2 linked regions of the Candidatus Ruthia magnifica str. Cm (Calyptogena magnifica) genome follow. The protein of the gene in region 1 binds, or shares a complex with, the protein of each later gene. Links are inferred from orthologs where the notes say so. Each region holds a gene or a part of one and is shown on either strand. Other genes may lie near its edges.

Region 1 (8,924 bases):
GTCTAGATTGTGATTTTAACCATAGTAACTTGAATTTTTGTGCTCAAAGGCGCAAGCTAGTCATCAGTATCAACTGACAAATCAATATTGCTATCCTTGCCTGTTAGCATATACAAGTTATCACTAATTTGTTGTATTTTGATTAGTCTCTGTTCAAAATCATAACCCTTAGCAAACACTAAATTGGTTGCAAAATAAATAAAGAAAAGTAGACTTAACAGAGATATTTTTATAAATTTCATGTCTATTATCCTATTCGATACCCAACGTAGAAAAATCAACATGACTACGATTCTTTCACATCAAACAATTCGATCAAATGTTGGTTATTAGCATACTGTTCACTTAGTTATTGTAATTATGAAATATTCATATTTATGTCTTTTAAACAAATTTCATCAAAATAACGATTCTCTACCCTTCTATTTTGCCTTTAATATGCTCAATATTATTAGTTACTAATGATATATTACGTGTTGCACCACGTTTAACAGTAAAGTTTGCGCCTTTAACTGTAGATCTTTGGTTAGAATTAATCGTATTACTGGAGTCTAACTGAGTTTCATGACTATTTTTGTGTTTTAATGTTTATTGGTCATTTAGTATGCTCATCCATTACTTGCGCCCAAGTTAATGTTTCACCATCTAAATAAAGCATATCAAGCAAGTCCTGTGCTAATTTTTCACTACTTAACTTAGTCAATATACGCCAAGTTACTACTTGTATCGCTACTATTGACGACCACGCAGAATCGCTCAAGTAATATCAATGGTTAATATTTCTCTGCATGGGATTAAATAGAGTTATGACAAATGTTGCAAATTAAAATAGATTGATTGTCGCTATTCTAAAGGCATCACTGCAAATACTGATAAATCATGCTTATTGCTACACAACTCGCACTTGGATTATAACACGGCTTAATAATATTTGTTCAGTACCCATAAAATTGCCCATTTATATTGGAGCACTTTAAATTTAAATGCTAAAAACGAACTGTATTTTAACCGATAAATACAGCAAAAACTAATATAGTTCGCTTAAGCATTACCTAAATAGGTATAATTTTGATCTTCATTTATCCCACAAAATCACATGTCTGAAAATAAACCTGACCATAAGCCATTATCCAAATTTAAATGTTTAGGATTGTCTAATACCATTTTAAAAGTATTGGATGCTATTGGCTATGAAACACCCTCTCCCATTCAAGAACAATGCATCACCCACTTACTAAATGGCGAAGATATTATCGGTCAAGCACAAACAGGAACGGGGAAAACAGCAGCATTTTCTCTACCACTGCTTGACAAAATTGACTTAGGTATTAACATGCCACAATTATTAATTTTAACGCCCACCCGTGAACTTGCCATTCAAGTATCAGAAGCAGTACAAACCTATGCTAGAGGCATGAAAGGTTTTCATGTATTGCCTATTTATGGCGGACAATCTTATGATATCCAACTAAGACCACTTAAACGTGGTGTACATGCTATTGTTGGTACACCTGGTCGGGTGATGGATCACATTAAAAAAGGCACTTTAAAACTAGATCATCTCAAATCCTTCGTGCTAGATGAAGCCGATGAAATGCTAAAAATGGGCTTTATCGATGACATTAAATGGATAATGCAACGCATTCCTGAACAACGACAAATTGCCCTATTCTCTGCCACAATGCCAAGCGTTATCAAAAAAGTAGCTGAACAATTTTTAAACCAACCAAAAATTGTTAAAATAAAAACTAAGACAGAAACAGCGACCACCATTACCCAAAAATACTGCATGGTTGGTGGTTTATCACAAAAATTAGAAGCTTTAACTCGTATTCTTGAAGTTACTACCTTTGATGCAATGATTATCTTTGTAAGAACCAAAACACTCACTACAGAATTGGCAGAAAAATTATCCGCCCGTGGCTTTTCAGCAGAGGCCATAAATGGCGATATTCAACAAAACCAACGAGAACGTATTATCACTAACTATAAAAAAGGCAAAATTGACATTCTTATTGCTACTGATGTTGCTGCTCGTGGTTTAGATGTAGAGCGTATCTCGCACGTGGTTAATTACGACATTCCTCAAGATGCTGAATCTTATGTACACCGCATTGGCAGAACAGGACGTGCAGGTCGAAAAGGTGACGCAATTTTATTCGTATCAAATCGTGAAAGACGTATGCTCAATACTATTGAGCACATTACTCGCCAAAAAATCACCCCTATTGAACTACCCAGTGCAAAGATTATTAATGCCAAACGCATTGAAACATTCAAACAAAATATAGCACAAACTATCAACAATCAAAAATTAGATATATTTAAAAAATTAGTCAGCGAATTCCAGCAAGAAAATCCAGAAATTGAAACCTCAAAAATTTCTGCTGCCTTAGCATTTATTGCGCAAGGTAATGAGCCATTACTATTATCAGAAAAAGAGCCAAACTTTAATAACAATCAAATACCAAAAAAAGAAAAAATAATCCCTATTAAAGCCGACCCACTAAAAGACTTTCCAAAAATTCAAATGTGTCGTTATAAGATTGAAGTGGGCAATAATAATAATATTAAACCGGGTAATATTTTAGGTGCCATCGCCAATGAAGCTGACATAGATAGTGAATATATTGGCTCAATTCAAATTTTTGATCATTGCTCAACTATTGACTTGCCAGATGAGATGCCAAACGAGATATTTGAAGTTTTAAAAAATAGCGTGGTTTGTGGCAAACACTTAAACATTGTCGAACTCACTGAAAAAAATAACAAAACCACTATTGGAGGACGGTCAAAAAAACGTAATTTTAGCCGTGTAAAGTTCTCAAAGAGTAAAAATAATAACCGATGTAGCAATAAAGACTATTACGGCAAAAACAAAAAAAACAATAAACACGGTAGAAAATTAAAATTTTAACACCAAGACAAAGCATAATCGAAAGATTAATTGACGCTGTTATTGTCCTGCTTAAAGGTGCAGTATTCGTTATTATTTCTAGATTATTCCCTGGATATGGGTTATATGCCGCAATATGTACTGTTCAGCTCATCATTGTATTTAGTTTTAGGGTCAAACCGTAGCCATTTCCATCATAGTTTTTTCTGTCATTAGTCATCACGCCGAAACAGACAGTGCTGAATTTGCATCATTAGCACTCGCACTCGCTTTTCTTGCTGACGTTTATCAATTGGTATTTAGCTTAACACGCTTAGGTGTAATGGTTAATTGTGTTTCACACACGTCATAATTGTCTTTACAACAAATGCGGCTATTTTATTTGCCAGTAGACAGTTAAAACACATTATAGGCATCAAAGGTTGAGACGCTAATATTGTATGATTATTATCTTAACGAATCTCATCACAACCGTTTTAACCAAAAAGTTCTTTTCAAAATTACCTAATTTACTATTAATGGTTAGTAAGTGCGCCTATCTTATATTTCAAAGACTTCATCCCACAAATTAAGTTTGGGGATGAAATGCCTACGCATTTACCACCTTTCTTCATACTAAATTTTTCATTCTCTACGATTAAAATCCTCGCTCCTAAAATGTTTACTGTCGTCTTGCTCGATTTAATTGAGGCGTTTTCAATCAGTCGTACCATGACAATAAAATCCAATTAACATATTAACTCCTAGCCAAGGATTTATTGGTCAAGGTATGTCAAATATATTTGATAATTTTATGTCTAGCTATTTAGGCTCTAATTTATTTACGCATTCATGGATCAATTTTGAATCAGCTACAAGAATGTCCTTATTCACTATTTTTTCTGTTATTATATTAATATAATAGTCATTTATACTACTTATTGCATCACTCACCGCTTATTTACCCATTACAGCTATAGTAAATGTTATTCTTATGGTTGCCTATAATTTGATTAATTTTTATCATATTCGTTAAACCTTAAACTTTAGGATGTAAGAGTCTGCCATCCTAATAACCAACTTTTTAGCAACCTTCTTTCTTGAGCTAGAATTTACTATTTGCTTGGAAATTTTACTCTCATTAGTTTTATTTCTTAGCAGGGCTTACACACCTACCATTTCTAATTTATTCTTAGACAACGCCAGAGCCAACGACAAATCGTAGAAAATGAACCTATTAATCATATTTTGATTGTTACTAGTGGTATTAATTTTATTGACTCTGACGAGCACAGAAATATTCATTTTAGAAAATAATCACCTAATAAAAACAGTAGTGACTTATATTTTATCGGTTTAAGACTTCCATTTATGAGTTTACCACTAAGTCGTATTTCATTCAATAAACTGGTAGATAAATACTTTTTTGATTCAAAATTACAAGTCATTAATCATCTTCATATAACCTTCAAGTGCTTATTTTTAATGAATATCAATCTTAATAACAAAAATATATGCTATAATCGAATTCGCTGTGAAGAATATGCTCATAAAAAAATGAATTTTGGGCTACAGTTGCTATTTATATCTATGTTGTTGATTGATTCATTATCGGTTTTCGTACTCTATAAAGGTGGTTTATTTTTTCGGTAATTTTTAACTTATAGGAGACACAATGTCTACAACAGGAAAAGTCAAATGGTTTGACGCAAAAAAAGGGTTTGGTTTTATTGAACAAGAAAATGGTGACGATGTATTCGTTCACTTTCGCGCTATTCAAGGCGATGGCTACAAATCATTAGAGGAAGGTCAAGAGGTAGAATTTGACCTAGAACAAGGTGAAAAAGGTCCACAAGTTACGAACCTTTACCCAAAATAATTTGTTAATTATTTAAATAAAAACCCAGTTTAATCGCTGGGTTTTTTATTGTCTGTAATAATATTTTTAAATTGTCTTTTATTGCAAATAAAAAACTTCTCGTTAAGAAGAATAAAATTTACCTACTATCTCTTTTTACTCAATCTCTATAGTTTCATATTCATGACCCACATCAGCATTAGATAACTCATTTAATTGATATGTGTCAGGAACGATGAGTTTATTAATACCAATATTAAGATTATTTGCATCAAAAAATAATAATATTGCACCAGATTCAAAGATATTATTATTCATATTTAAAATATAACTAAAATTGGAACCAACATCTATATCGCACTTTCTTCACTCACAAGTAATACTCTTTACTACTCGTATAATATAACTTCTTTCATTCATATTGTTATAATCTAATATATCTGAAGCGAGAAATTGTAAAAAATTTGGTATTATCATATAGATAAGTTATATCAGAAATACCATTATCAAGCACAAGTGTGCTGCCTTGATTTACATAAAATATAGTGTTTTCATAAATATATGACATATCAATATCTTCAAGATATAAAGTACCCAAGAAGTTTACTGCTGAATCTAATAAAACACCGGTATTAACATCAGAACCAAACACTCGATAAAGACGAACCACTTCCACAAGTAGCAAATGTTAAAATCAGTAACTTTTTTCTTTTAAAGTTATTGATTATTTACTCATTTGTTCTATTAGCTTGTTATGTGCATCTAAAAAGGTAATAGCGATAATTTTTCCTATATCAGTACTTTCATAACTACTACCCACCAACATTAAAGCCTATATTGATTTTCTTTGCTATATCTTCAGTAGCTGTTTTGCAGTCTTGCTTTAACAGAAATATTCACTACCAATCAATACCTCTATAGGCTTTAAAACCCCAGTAGTAAGAGCGCCAAGGGTAATATTTGTGCCACTAGTATTATTATCTGAAAATATAACGCTTGATATTATCATCCAATCAGAACTTATCATACTGCCTAATGCTGTATTTTTGTTACTAGCTAACTCTCCAACAGACGCAAGCTTCCTTTCTCTTTCTAATACTTTGAATACTGCTCCTTTATCTATTACTTAAAAACAATTACTTTTTGCTACCATTAATTTTATTATTGGAATAGGACTAGGTAAATTATATTATGTTAAAACAGCACAAAAATTCTTAGAAAATTCTGGCTCAACCAATACTGCCAATTTCTAGCGATCTAGAATATTTTTTAACTCTTTAGTTTTAGCGATAATCGTATTATCAGCCTTACCTATTTTTTATATTTGTACTTAATATATTGAATATATTACATCCGGCTGTTAATAACATTGTTATTGTTAATATTTTTTCGCTTCTCTTTTTTAAAAGTATTGATATAATTTACATATGAAATTACTAGCAATACAAATAAAGAAATTTCATCAATTAAAAAGGTTTTCTAAAAAAAATTGACTGGAAAAATTGGTATAACCAGTTCAACAATTTCTCAGTATGAATCCACATCATCATTTAATGTCAAATCCAGTCTAAAAAAAATTAGAAAAATAGCACAAGAATTTGACATCTCATTCGAATAAATAGCAACAGAAAAGAGTTTGTAGAACATAGAGAATTACTTAATTGATGTTACCGATATCTAAAAAATAGGACATGCTACTCACGGAGGAGCAAAAAAATTACTACATTTGTAATACACGACACCCAAAAGACTAGCAAGAAAAATATACAAAACAACACTTAATACATTAAGTCTTGTCATTTTAAAACACACAACAATAAAACAAGGGAGTTGATTATTTGTTTTGAACTACAAAATTTATATAAAATCCATCTTGAAACCAAAATCCTTTCGTAGACTACGCAATGTAAAATAGAAATATACTTTATTCTTCGGGTAAAAATTGATAAAAAAATATGAAAACATTTTATTGGTACGACTATGAAACTTTTGGTATTTCGCCAAAAATAGACAGAATCTCTCAATTTGCTGGCATCAGGACTGATGAAAATTTTAATATTATAGATGAGCAAATGTTTTACTGCAAACCAACTAATGATTGTTTGCCATCTCCTGAGGCTTGTTTTATAACTGGTATTAGCCCACAATTATGTGAACAAAAAGGCATGATTGAGCATGAATTTATTAAAAAAATTCATGCTCAATTTTCAACATCAAATACATGCATTGTGGGTTACAATTCAATTCGTTTTGATGATGAGTTTACTCGTCATACACTGTATCGTAATTTTATAGACCCTTATACTTGGCATTGGCAAAATGGTAATACTCGTTGGGATATATTAAATGTTGTGCGACTATGTTATGCGCTAAAAAAAGACACAAGCCTTAAATGGGTGTATGATAAACAAGGCAATCCAGTATTTAAACTTGATCAATTATCACTTGCTAATGACATTGAACATGCAAATGCACATGATGCCCTAGCTGATGTTCATGCCACTATTGCTATTGCTAAAATTATCAAACAAACACAACCTCAGTTATTTAACTACAGTTTTAGTTTAAGAGAAAAGAAAACAGTCGCCTCTAAAATTAGTCTATTTGAGCCAATGTTACATACAACTGATATGCATCCAGCACAATTGTCTTGTACTCGATTGTCTGTTGCGCTGGCTTATCATCCTGAGTATAACGATCGAGTTCTTATGTTTAACCTTGATCAAGATCCTTGTGTTTTGTTAGAGCTCGACATTGAAGCGCTTAAAACTTTAACGTTTACCAAACAATCTGAATTATCAAAAGAAGTGGAAAGACTACAAATCAAAGAACTTATTTTTAATAAAAGTCCAATGTTCGTTCCCAATATTTATAAACTTGAACCAAAAATTATTAAGCAGTTAAATATTGACATGAATCAATGCATGCAGCATCTTTCTTTTATCAAAGACAACCAACTTAAAATTGGTAAAATCGTGCAAGATTTATACAAAAACGATCAAAAACATATTGCGCTAAAAGAAGTAGACCAATCACTTTATGATGGTTTTATTGATAATACTGATAAGCGTATTTGTAATCAAATTCAAGCCTTATCCGTTCATAAATTAAAAGAATTTCATCCAAAATTTAAAGATGAGAAGCTCTCAAGATTATTCATGCATTTTAAAGCTAGAAATTACCCCAATACTTTAACTGAAAACGAAAAAGAAGATTGGTTTGAAATCGTTCAAGGGCGGATTCAAACGAATCAAAATGGTTACATAACTATTGATGATTACCTTCAAAAAATCAACACAATGAGAACGCAACATCCACATCAAGAAAAACTATGGCAGCAGCTTGAGGCTTATAGTAAATTGTTCTTTTAGGCTATTTTGCCTTATTTTTAAATCTAGAGTATAATGTTTGTCATTGAGAAAAACAAGCAAAGAAAAAATGAACTCTGAAACACGTACAAAAATGTTTGGAAGGTTGCTTAAAAAGATACCTAATCCAACCACAGAATTAAATTATTCAACACCATTTGAATTGCTAGTAGCTGTTACATTATCCGCACAAGCAACGGATAAAAGCGTTAATAAGGTCACTGATAAATTGTTTCCAATTGCCAATACACCTGAAACTATTTTTGAATTAGGTGAAGACACACTTAGAGATACAATAAGAGCCATTGGCTTGTTTAACTCAAAAGCTAAACATATTATTCAAGCTTGCAAAATTCTGATTGAAAAATACAGCTCAAGCGTACCAGAAACTCGTAAAGAATTAGAAGCACTGCCTGGTGTTGGTCGTAAAACTGCCAATGTTGTGCTTAATACTGCCTTTGGCCATCCAACCATTGCAGTGGATACGCATATTTATCGTGTAGCAAACCGCACTGCTATTGCCAGTGGTAAAACCGTATTGGAGGTAGAGAAAAAATTGGTTAAATTCATCCCTGATGAATACCGAGTGCCTGCGCACCACTTAATGATTCTACATGGTCGTTATACTTGTAAAGCTCGTTCTCCATTATGCACAGAATGTATTTTGCTTGATCTTTGCGAATATGAAGAGAAAAATCTATAAATATTTTACACTCAAGATAGAACGCAACAGCGACAATTCCTTTCCAATATTTGGAAAAGTTTTTAAATAAACGAGTGTTCTTGACCTATTGAAAACTCAACTAACCTAGGCAATTGAAAT
Region 2 (8,845 bases), 450 kb from region 1 along the record:
TTATCCTTTGTACACACCACACTACTCTTTATAGGACTAAGATTCTTAATTTACTTCAATGAACAAACAAGAAAGAGCTTTCGCGTTTAAGATTTCTTTAATCATGGCCACACGTATGCTAGGTTTATTTATGATTTTTCCTATATTTTCAGTTTATGCCAGTGAATATACCAGTACCACGCCTTACTTAATAGGTTTATCTATTGGCATTTATGGCTTAACTCAAGCATTATTACAAATTCCCTTTGGCTATTTATCAGACAAGTATGGTCGAAAACCTATGCTCATTATTGGTCTTATTATCTTTTTTATTGGTAGTGTTGTGGCTGCTAAATCAACAGACATCATAGGCATTGTTATTGGCAGGGCTCTGCAGGGTGCAGGTGCTATTTCAGCGGTATTGATGGCGTTTTTAGCAGATTTTGTTAGTGAAAATCAACACTCTAAAGCCAATGCTTTTGTGGGTGTTCAAATAGGCATAGCCTTTATGTTAGCCTTACTACTAGGCCCTATCATCAGTTCTAATCTGAGCATATCTGGTTTATTTTGGGTGATTGCTTTGCTTTCTGTTATTGCGTTGATCATTGTTAGCACTCTACCCAATGCCAAACCTAAAGAGCAATATTCCTTGTCAATTGCAAACATCAAAAAAGTAATCAATATTGATTTACTACGGCTAGATTTTAGCGTTTTTGCACTACATTTAATTCTAACTTGTGCTTTTATCGCTATACCGATCTTTTTAAGAGAAAACAATATTGTTGAGATTAAAGACAGTTGGCAAATGTATTTACCTATTATTATTTTGTCCTTTATTGGCATGTTGCCAATGATTATTCTGATTTCCAAATATCAAAAAATTAAACCTATATTTTTAAGCGCCATTGCACTACTGATTATCAGTCAAATTTTGTTTTATCAAATACAGCTTACTTATACTTTATTTTTCATCCTTTTAACTTTATTCTTTATTGCTTTTAATACATTAGAAGCCATTCTACCTTCACTCATAGCCTCAAGTGCAAGTTCTGATAAACGCGGCTTAGCAATGGGTTTATACGCTACATCACAGTTTTTAGGTGCATTCGTTGGCGGGATTGTTGGTGGATGGATTTACAACATATCTAATCTAAATAATGTATTCTTACTTACCACATTTATTGCAATTATTTGGTGGATAATTATTCTAATAACAAAGCAAAAAATACCCATAAAACAGGTAACAGAAAATTAATCGGAGCAAAAAAAATGGCAGGAATCAACAAAGTAATTTTAGTAGGCAATTTAGGCCAAGATGTAGAATTGAAATACACCTCTAATGGTAAAGCAGTAACCACTTTATCTGTTGCAACCAGTGAAAGTTGGACAGACAAAAACACAGGGCAAAAGGTTGATAAAACTGAATGGCACCGTGTTAGTTTATTTGGCAAATTAGCTGAGATTGCTAGCCAATACCTACATAAGGGCTCTAAAGTTTACGTTGAAGGTAATTTAAGAACACGTAAATGGCAAGACCAAACTGGTACTAACCGCTACACAACTGAAATAGTTGTTGGTTTTAATGGTACATTACAAATGTTAGATCGTCACGACAATGTTGATATAGGTGGTGGTGCACCTCAAACTCAACAATCAGCATCTTCTACACCTGTACCACAACAACAAACCGCAACAGCGCCAGTCCTAGATCCTATCGCACCTGTTGATAATTCTGAGTTTGATGATGACATTCCTTTTTAAAAAAGGATGTGTTATTTATCTGAATTACTCCAATAATCAGCTTTATTTGAAATCACCCAGCGCACACCACCTTTAGGATTTTTAACATCATTTTTATATCTAGGAATCATGTGCACATGTAAATGCATAATACTTTGCCCAGCTACTTCACCATTATTCATACCAATGTTAAAACCATCTGGAGAAAACTCCTCATCAAGAATCAATTTTGATTTTTGAATGGCTTTGGCAATTGCATTTTGCTCTTGTTCGGTAATATCAAAATAAGTAGCAACATGTCTTTTAGGGACAATCAACGTATGTCCAGGAGAAACAGGATAAGAGTCTAAAAACGTAATGGTTAAATCACATTGTCCAATAATTCTTTCTTCACTCAATTGACAAAATAAACAATTTATATCCATTTTTTATTATTCTAAGCTAATATTAATAAACATAATGTTTTGGGCAAATTAGACAATAAAAAACCGGTATAGCCAGTTTTACTATGAAATTGATGCTGAAAGGCTCGTCACTTTCTGTTTCAACGATTACTGTAATTTCTTGGTTGTAGACATAATTCCAAAGGTTTGTTATTCATTACTTCAACGGGATTGTTAAAACTATTGCCGTTCCAGGGTGTGTTGTTTCCAAAATTTATAGGAATATTACTATTCCAATTAATACCCCAATTTGCAGTAGCATTAAGTTTCAATGTTAGCAAGAAAACTGTCATTATTTTCTCACTCCTTAATTATTAATCAATCGTCATTAAAAACCTAATGCCTGATTTTAACCATAACTTTTATACTATCTTGCTATTGGTACTACTGGCATAGTCATTTCAGGTGCAACACCAGGTCCCCATGGGGTATTTACATAACCATTAGGTGCGAAACCATAACCATTACGACCATAACCATTACGACCATAACCATAATAGTTGTTGTTGTTCCAACCGTTATTATCAAATTCATCAAACATATTACCCATTTCTTCTGCATACCAACGAGGATCCCAAAAATCATATGGGTTGTAGCCAAATATGCCATTATCTTCTTGATAGCCATAAGCGTTATAATTGTTGTAACCATTACCCCATGGGGTATTGTTGCTACTCCAAAATGCATTCGCACTTAAAGTGGATGTCAATAGCACTATTGTAAAAATCTTTTTCATTGTCATATCTCCATTTAATTAATTCAATTTATATTATAACATAATAATATATTTATGCAAATTAAGCTTTAAATTTAAAAAGGTGAGGATCATCTAAATATCGATAATCAACATAAAGTTTTGGCAACTCAAGGTTGTTCTACTGGTACATGATTAGGATTAGTAAACAACATGGTTTACAGGTACCTCATACATCCAAAAGTATTTTAAATAAGTTTAACAAAAATGATTTATCCACTTAACATCAAAAAAATAGTATTTCTTTCAAATACGGCTTACTCAGGATTTATAGATATATCAAAAAAGATAAGAAAGTATACATATTAATATCTAACAAGTGCTGTTAGGAGATTATCAATCTAAAACTAGGTTCTTTATTGTAAAGCCTATTAACTAAGATATCAAAGTATAACCTTTGAGTATCTATTCGTCTATTCTAGGTTGTAGTGTTTGAGCCAGTTTGTCCAATGAAACGTTAATAAGTTTATGCGCACCCTCTGCACCGTACAGTTTTGCCAATTCAAGTGATTCATTAATCACGATTTTATAAGGCACTCCTGGGCTAAATTTGAGCTCAAAAGCGCCTAGATATAAAATAGCGTGTTCAACAGCGCCTAGTTGTTCAGTTTCTCGGTTAATGGTAGGTGCGATAATCTCATCTAGTAAAGATTTATTTTTTAGAATATTGATGAATAAATTTGAAAAGAAAGCTTTTGAGATTTTGCCTTGTTTTTGGTTTAAAAATTGTTGTTCAATTTGCAATATTTCTCCACCTGATACTAGATATTGATATAGAGCTTGTACTACGCGCTCTCGAGAGCGTTGCTTTGAGGTTTTAAAGGTCATGGTTAAAAAGTTTGAGTGTCTACTTGTTGCATTAAATAGAGCATTTCAATCATTGCCATGGTTGCCTTTTCACCTTTGTTACCCTTATAACCACCAGCTCTACCGATGGTTTGCTCCATGTTATTTGTAGTAAGTATACCAAAAGCAGTGGGGATTTCATATTGATAAGAAACATCTGACACGCCACGAGCACATTCGTTACAAACAAACTCAAAATGCGGGGTTTCACCATTGATAATTGCACCTAAAGCCACAATACCATCGTATAAATTTTTGTTACTTAGTTTTTGACTTGCTAATTTTTTAGCCAATAACGGAATTTCAAATGCACCAGGGACGTAAAACACATTGATATTATTGGCATTAATGCCATATTTAGCTAAGGTTTCTTGTGCTGCTGATAATAGCTTGTCACCAATATCTTGGTAAAAATAACCCACGATAATCGCAACTTTTGCTTTTGCAAGAAAATTGTTATTTCCGTTTTTATTAAATTTAAATTTCATTATTATTCCTTTACTTGCTGGTGTCTATGTATTCAGTTACTTCTAAACCAAAGCCTTTTAAGCCATAAAGCTTTCTATGACTGCCTAAAATTTTCATTCTTTTAATGCCAAGGTCAGATAAGATTTGTGCACCAACGCCATATGTTTTGATATCATCACGAATATTGCCATTAACGTTGTCAATATTTTCTAAAATACTTTGGTCGGTTTGCATTCTAAGTAGCAATAAAACACCACTATCTAATTTAGCAATGTACTTTAATGCAGCGATAACGCTAAAACTGTTTGACTTTTCTTGTAACACATCCTTAAAAGCATCTTCCATGTGTACACGCACGCAAGTATCAGTATTACTGCTAATTTTTCCTTTAATCAAGGCTAAGTGAGTTTCATTGTGAATACTATCAAGAAATGAAATTAATCTAAAAATGGCAAATTCAGTTTTAAATTCACGTTCATTAATACGTTCGATGGTTTTTTCGTTTTCAACTCGATAAGAAATTAAATCTTCAATCGTACCTAATTTAATGTCGTGTTTTTTGGCAAAAATTTCTAAATCATCACGTCGAGCCATTGAACCATCTTCATTGAGGATTTCAACAATCACACTGGCTGGTTCAAGTCCTGCAAGGCGTGCTAAATCACACCCTGCTTCTGTGTGTCCTGCTCGAATTAAAACCCCACCTGGTTGTGACATAAGTGGGAAAATATGCCCTGGTTGTACAATATCATCAGGTTTAGCATCTTTTGCCACTGCATCAAGTATTGTTTTAGCTCTGTCTGCTGCTGAAATACCTGTGGTTACACCTTCTACCGCCTCAATTGAAATGGTAAAGTTAGTACCATTCGTATCATTATTTTGCGCGACCATAAGTGATAAATTAAGCTGTTTACAGCGCTCTTGTGTTAAGGTTAAGCAAATCAAACCGCGACCATGAGTCGCCATGAAATTAATATCTTCTTTAGTAACAGTTGTAGCAGGGATTATTAAATCCCCTTCATTTTCACGATCTTCATCATCCATTAGGATAATCATTTTGCCTTGGCTATAGTCTTTTAAAATTTCTTCAATACTAGATTTCATAACTAATTTTTAATGATGTAATAATTGTTCAAGGTATCTGACGATAATGTCAACTTCAAGATTAACTTCGTTATTTATTTTCAATCCACCTAATGTTGTGGCTTTTAGTGTGTACGGCACAATGTTGATATCAAACACGCAATCGTTAATATTATTGACTGTTAAACTCACACCGTTAATACAAATAGAACCTTTTTTAGAGATGTATTTTATCAAATTCTTAGGCGTACTAATTTTAAAACGTGTTGATTCACCTTCAATAAATCGATCAACAACTTTAGCAATACCGTCAACATGGCCACTGACCAAATGCCCATCAATGCCTTGATTAAGCCTTAGTGCTTTTTCAAGGTTAACTGAATTGTTAATACCTAAGTGATTAAAAATTGTATACCTGAATGTTTCTTGTGAAATGTCGGCTTTAAAATAATCATCACCTATCTCAATAGCGGTTAAACACACTCCATTCACAGAAATACTGTCGCCAATTTTAACCTCGTTAAAAAACGAACCTTGTGCCTCAAAACAAAATACGCCTGCCTTGATACTTTTAATCTTACCAACGATTTGAATAATACCTGTAAACATTTATTGATTCTTTGTCTGATGAAAGCAAAAACTGCTACTTGCACCAAATAACACCACAACCCAAGAAAAATATATCCAAAGTATAAATAACAATAGCATGGATAATGCACCATAAATCACTTCATAAAAAGAAAAATAGTTGATATAAATTAACAGTATTCATTTTAAAACCTTTAAAAAAATGTAGTAACAAAACTAGATTTAATCATATTTTTGAATGATACTTTTTCATTTAGAATAAAATAATACAACAAGCTTAACCCAATGGCTGAAAGAATAATTGGCAAACTTGATATAAAAAATACCGCCAATCCGTATAAAAACAAATAATTTTGACACGCTTAAATAAGAACTCATCAATAAAGACGTGACTAAAAATAAAAGACCTAACACCAAAGTTAGCATTGAAACAATGGCAAACAAAGTTGAAAATGTCAATACAGTTACCGAATCAAAACTTTTTTAATTTTAAATGGTGAAAGGTTAATATTAGAATACACATTCTATTTTATAGCGATATTCCAGAAAATCCTTTACCTCAATTATTTTAACTTTTTTTGTCTTCTCATTCATCATTTTTATGTTCCAAAATATCGTCAACTATTTTTAATTTTATCAACAGCTTAATAGTATTCATTGATTAAATTACCAATACTTCTGTTGTATCTTCTTTTTTATATTTATAATCTTAATATCATGACTGCCATTTTTAGCTCGTTCATCCACTCTTTGAATTTGATAAATCAACATTAGTAAATACAAATAAATAAGCTCAATATTCCATTCTTGTTGTTTTTATTGATTAATAATTTTTACCCACAAGTATAGTTTCAATTTCAAAACTATTACACTGTTTGATGTTATGATCATTTTTTTTAGGCATTAATTTTGTTTCTAAAAATTGCTTAATATTAACATTGGTTAGCGATAAATACAGTATCAAAGTTTTTTCCTGAACCATTAATACCTACTATGATTGTAAAAATTGAATTGTCTTGCATTATTTAATTCCTTTGATAATCGTATTTTAACCCTAACTATTCGCTCTATTTTATCAAAAAGTTAAAAATAATTATATCAAACACTAACAAACTCTTTATTTTTTATTGCCCAAGTAGTCCTCATAATTACCAGAATAATAATGCATACTATCCTCTTTGAGTTCTATCACCTTGGTAGACAGTGAAGAAACAAATTCTCTATCATGGCTAACAAAAATTAAAGTGCCTTTGTAATTATCCAGTGCTAGATTAAGGGCTTCGATAGACTCCATATCAAGATGGTTGGTAGGCTCATCCATCACTAATACATTGGGGTTTTGTAGCATGAGTTTGCCAAATAGCATTCTGCCTTTCTCTCCACCAGAAAGTGACTTAATACTCTTTCCAATGTCTTCTTTACCAAATAACATTTTACCCAGTACTGCACGCATTGCCTGTATGTTGTCTTTTTCACTTTTGAATTGACTCATCCAATCAAGTACATTCATATCAGTTTCAAAATCTTTACTATGATCCTGTGCATAATAACCAATGTTAATATTTTCACTCCACTTAATTTTTCCTTTATCGGGCTTGATTTCACCAACCAAAGTACGCAGTAATGTGGTTTTACCAATACCATTTTGACCAATAATGGCAATGCGATCACCCACCTCAAACAAGAAACTAATGTCTTTTAAAACCTCAAGTTTATTATCTTTTTCAGTATCTCCTTGAAGAGTGAAGCTTTTAAACAAACCTTCGACTTCTAATACATTTCTGTGTAACTTAGTTTCTTGATTGAAAATAATATAAGGACTTATCCTTGAAGAGGGTCTAATATCGTCCAGTATAATTTTATCTAATTGTTTTAATCTTGAAGTGGCTTGTTTAGATTTAGAGGCGTTGGCTGAAAAACGAGAAACAAAATGCTTAAGTTCTTTGATTTTGGCTTCTTTTTTAGCATTGTCAGTTTGCATTTTTTCTTGAATAGCGGTTGATGCAATCATAAAATCATCGTAATTACCAGGGAAGATATTAAGCGCACCATAGTCTAAATCAGACATGTGTGTACATACGCCATTTAAAAAGTGTCTATCATGGGAGATGATAACCATTGTCGCCTTGCGTTCTTTTAATACGCCTTCTAGCCAACGAATTGAGTTAATATCTAAATTATTTGTTGGCTCATCAAGTAATAGAATTTCTGGATTTGAAAACAGTGCCTGAGCCAGCAAAATACGTAATTTCCAACCTGGTGCAATTTCACTCATCAACCCATAATGTTGCTCTTCTGGGATATCCAAGCCTAATAACAACTCACTGGCAGAAGACTCCGCCATATAGCCATCCATTTCTGCAAATTGCATTTCAAGTTCTGCAACCTTGATACCATCTTTCTCACTCATTTCAGGCAAAGCGTAAATTCTATCCCTTTCTTTTTTAATTTCCCATAATTCACTATGGCCCATAATCACCATATCAATCACACGAAAATTCTCAAAAGCAAACTGGTCTTGGCGAAGAACACCCAAACGCTCTCCATTACTAATATGAATGGTGCCATTACTAGGCGTAAGTTCACCCGTCAAAATTTTCATAAAAATTGACTTACCGCAACCATTCGCACCAATTAAACCATATCGGTTGCCACCTTGAAATTTAATAGAGATATTTTCAAATAAAAGTTTTTCACCAAACTGCATGGTGATATTGGCAGTAGAAATCATAAGTTTGTTGTTTTTACAAAACAAATATTATCCCATAATAGTAACACAGTTCTTAACTAATATGAATAAATCCACTCTTGAGCGTATAATTCGAATGGCTTAGAAAATAATAAAATTATTAATCTCTCATGTTTGAAAAAACTGGACAACTACCTGATAAAAATCTACTTTTTGCAATTTTTGCACTACTAACCTTTGGCTGGATATTGTCTT

The links.
Region 2: the proteins of sbcB (region 1) and ssb are in contact, whole or in part, in a crystal structure (PDB 3C94), measured with the Escherichia coli proteins. The link is inferred for Candidatus Ruthia magnifica str. Cm (Calyptogena magnifica) from one-to-one orthologs.

Annotation. Positions count from the first base shown.
Region 1 is NC_008610.1:1,001,608-1,010,531, forward strand. Bases 5,996-8,896 are described here. They hold sbcB (exodeoxyribonuclease I), read left to right. Parts: upstream 5,996-6,688; coding sequence 6,689-8,104; downstream 8,105-8,896. Other genes in these bases: nth (endonuclease III), read left to right, coding at 8,172-8,804. Also shown: RMAG_RS04670 (hypothetical protein), read right to left, coding at 57-242; RMAG_RS05895 (hypothetical protein), read right to left, coding at 596-760; RMAG_RS04680 (DEAD/DEAH box helicase), read left to right, coding at 1,097-2,917; RMAG_RS04690 (cold-shock protein), read left to right, coding at 4,551-4,754; RMAG_RS05900 (hypothetical protein), read right to left, coding at 4,890-5,051; RMAG_RS04695 (hypothetical protein), read right to left, coding at 5,158-5,409; RMAG_RS05905 (hypothetical protein), read left to right, coding at 5,696-5,863. UniProt on the Escherichia coli protein: Degrades single-stranded DNA (ssDNA) in a highly processive manner.
Region 2 is NC_008610.1:548,251-557,095, reverse strand. Bases 173-2,994 are described here. They hold ssb (single-stranded DNA-binding protein), read left to right. Parts: upstream 173-1,248; coding sequence 1,249-1,740; downstream 1,741-2,994. Other genes in these bases: RMAG_RS02540 (hypothetical protein), read right to left, coding at 2,530-2,898; RMAG_RS02550 (HIT family protein), read right to left, coding at 1,752-2,144; RMAG_RS02560 (MFS transporter), read left to right, coding at 173-1,234. In the rest of the region: RMAG_RS02565 (outer membrane protein assembly factor BamD), read left to right, coding at 1-34; more of RMAG_RS02560, read left to right, coding at 59-172; transcription antitermination factor NusB, read right to left, coding at 3,322-3,744; ribH (6,7-dimethyl-8-ribityllumazine synthase), read right to left, coding at 3,747-4,250; ribB (3,4-dihydroxy-2-butanone-4-phosphate synthase), read right to left, coding at 4,261-5,334; RMAG_RS02520 (riboflavin synthase), read right to left, coding at 5,344-5,922; RMAG_RS06245 (YhjD/YihY/BrkB family envelope integrity protein), read right to left, coding at 5,923-6,066; RMAG_RS02515 (ABC-F family ATPase), read right to left, coding at 7,019-8,632; RMAG_RS02510 (FtsW/RodA/SpoVE family cell cycle protein), read left to right, coding at 8,761-8,845. UniProt on the Escherichia coli protein: Plays an important role in DNA replication, recombination and repair. Binds to ssDNA and to an array of partner proteins to recruit them to their sites of action during DNA metabolism. Acts as a sliding platform that migrates on DNA via reptation.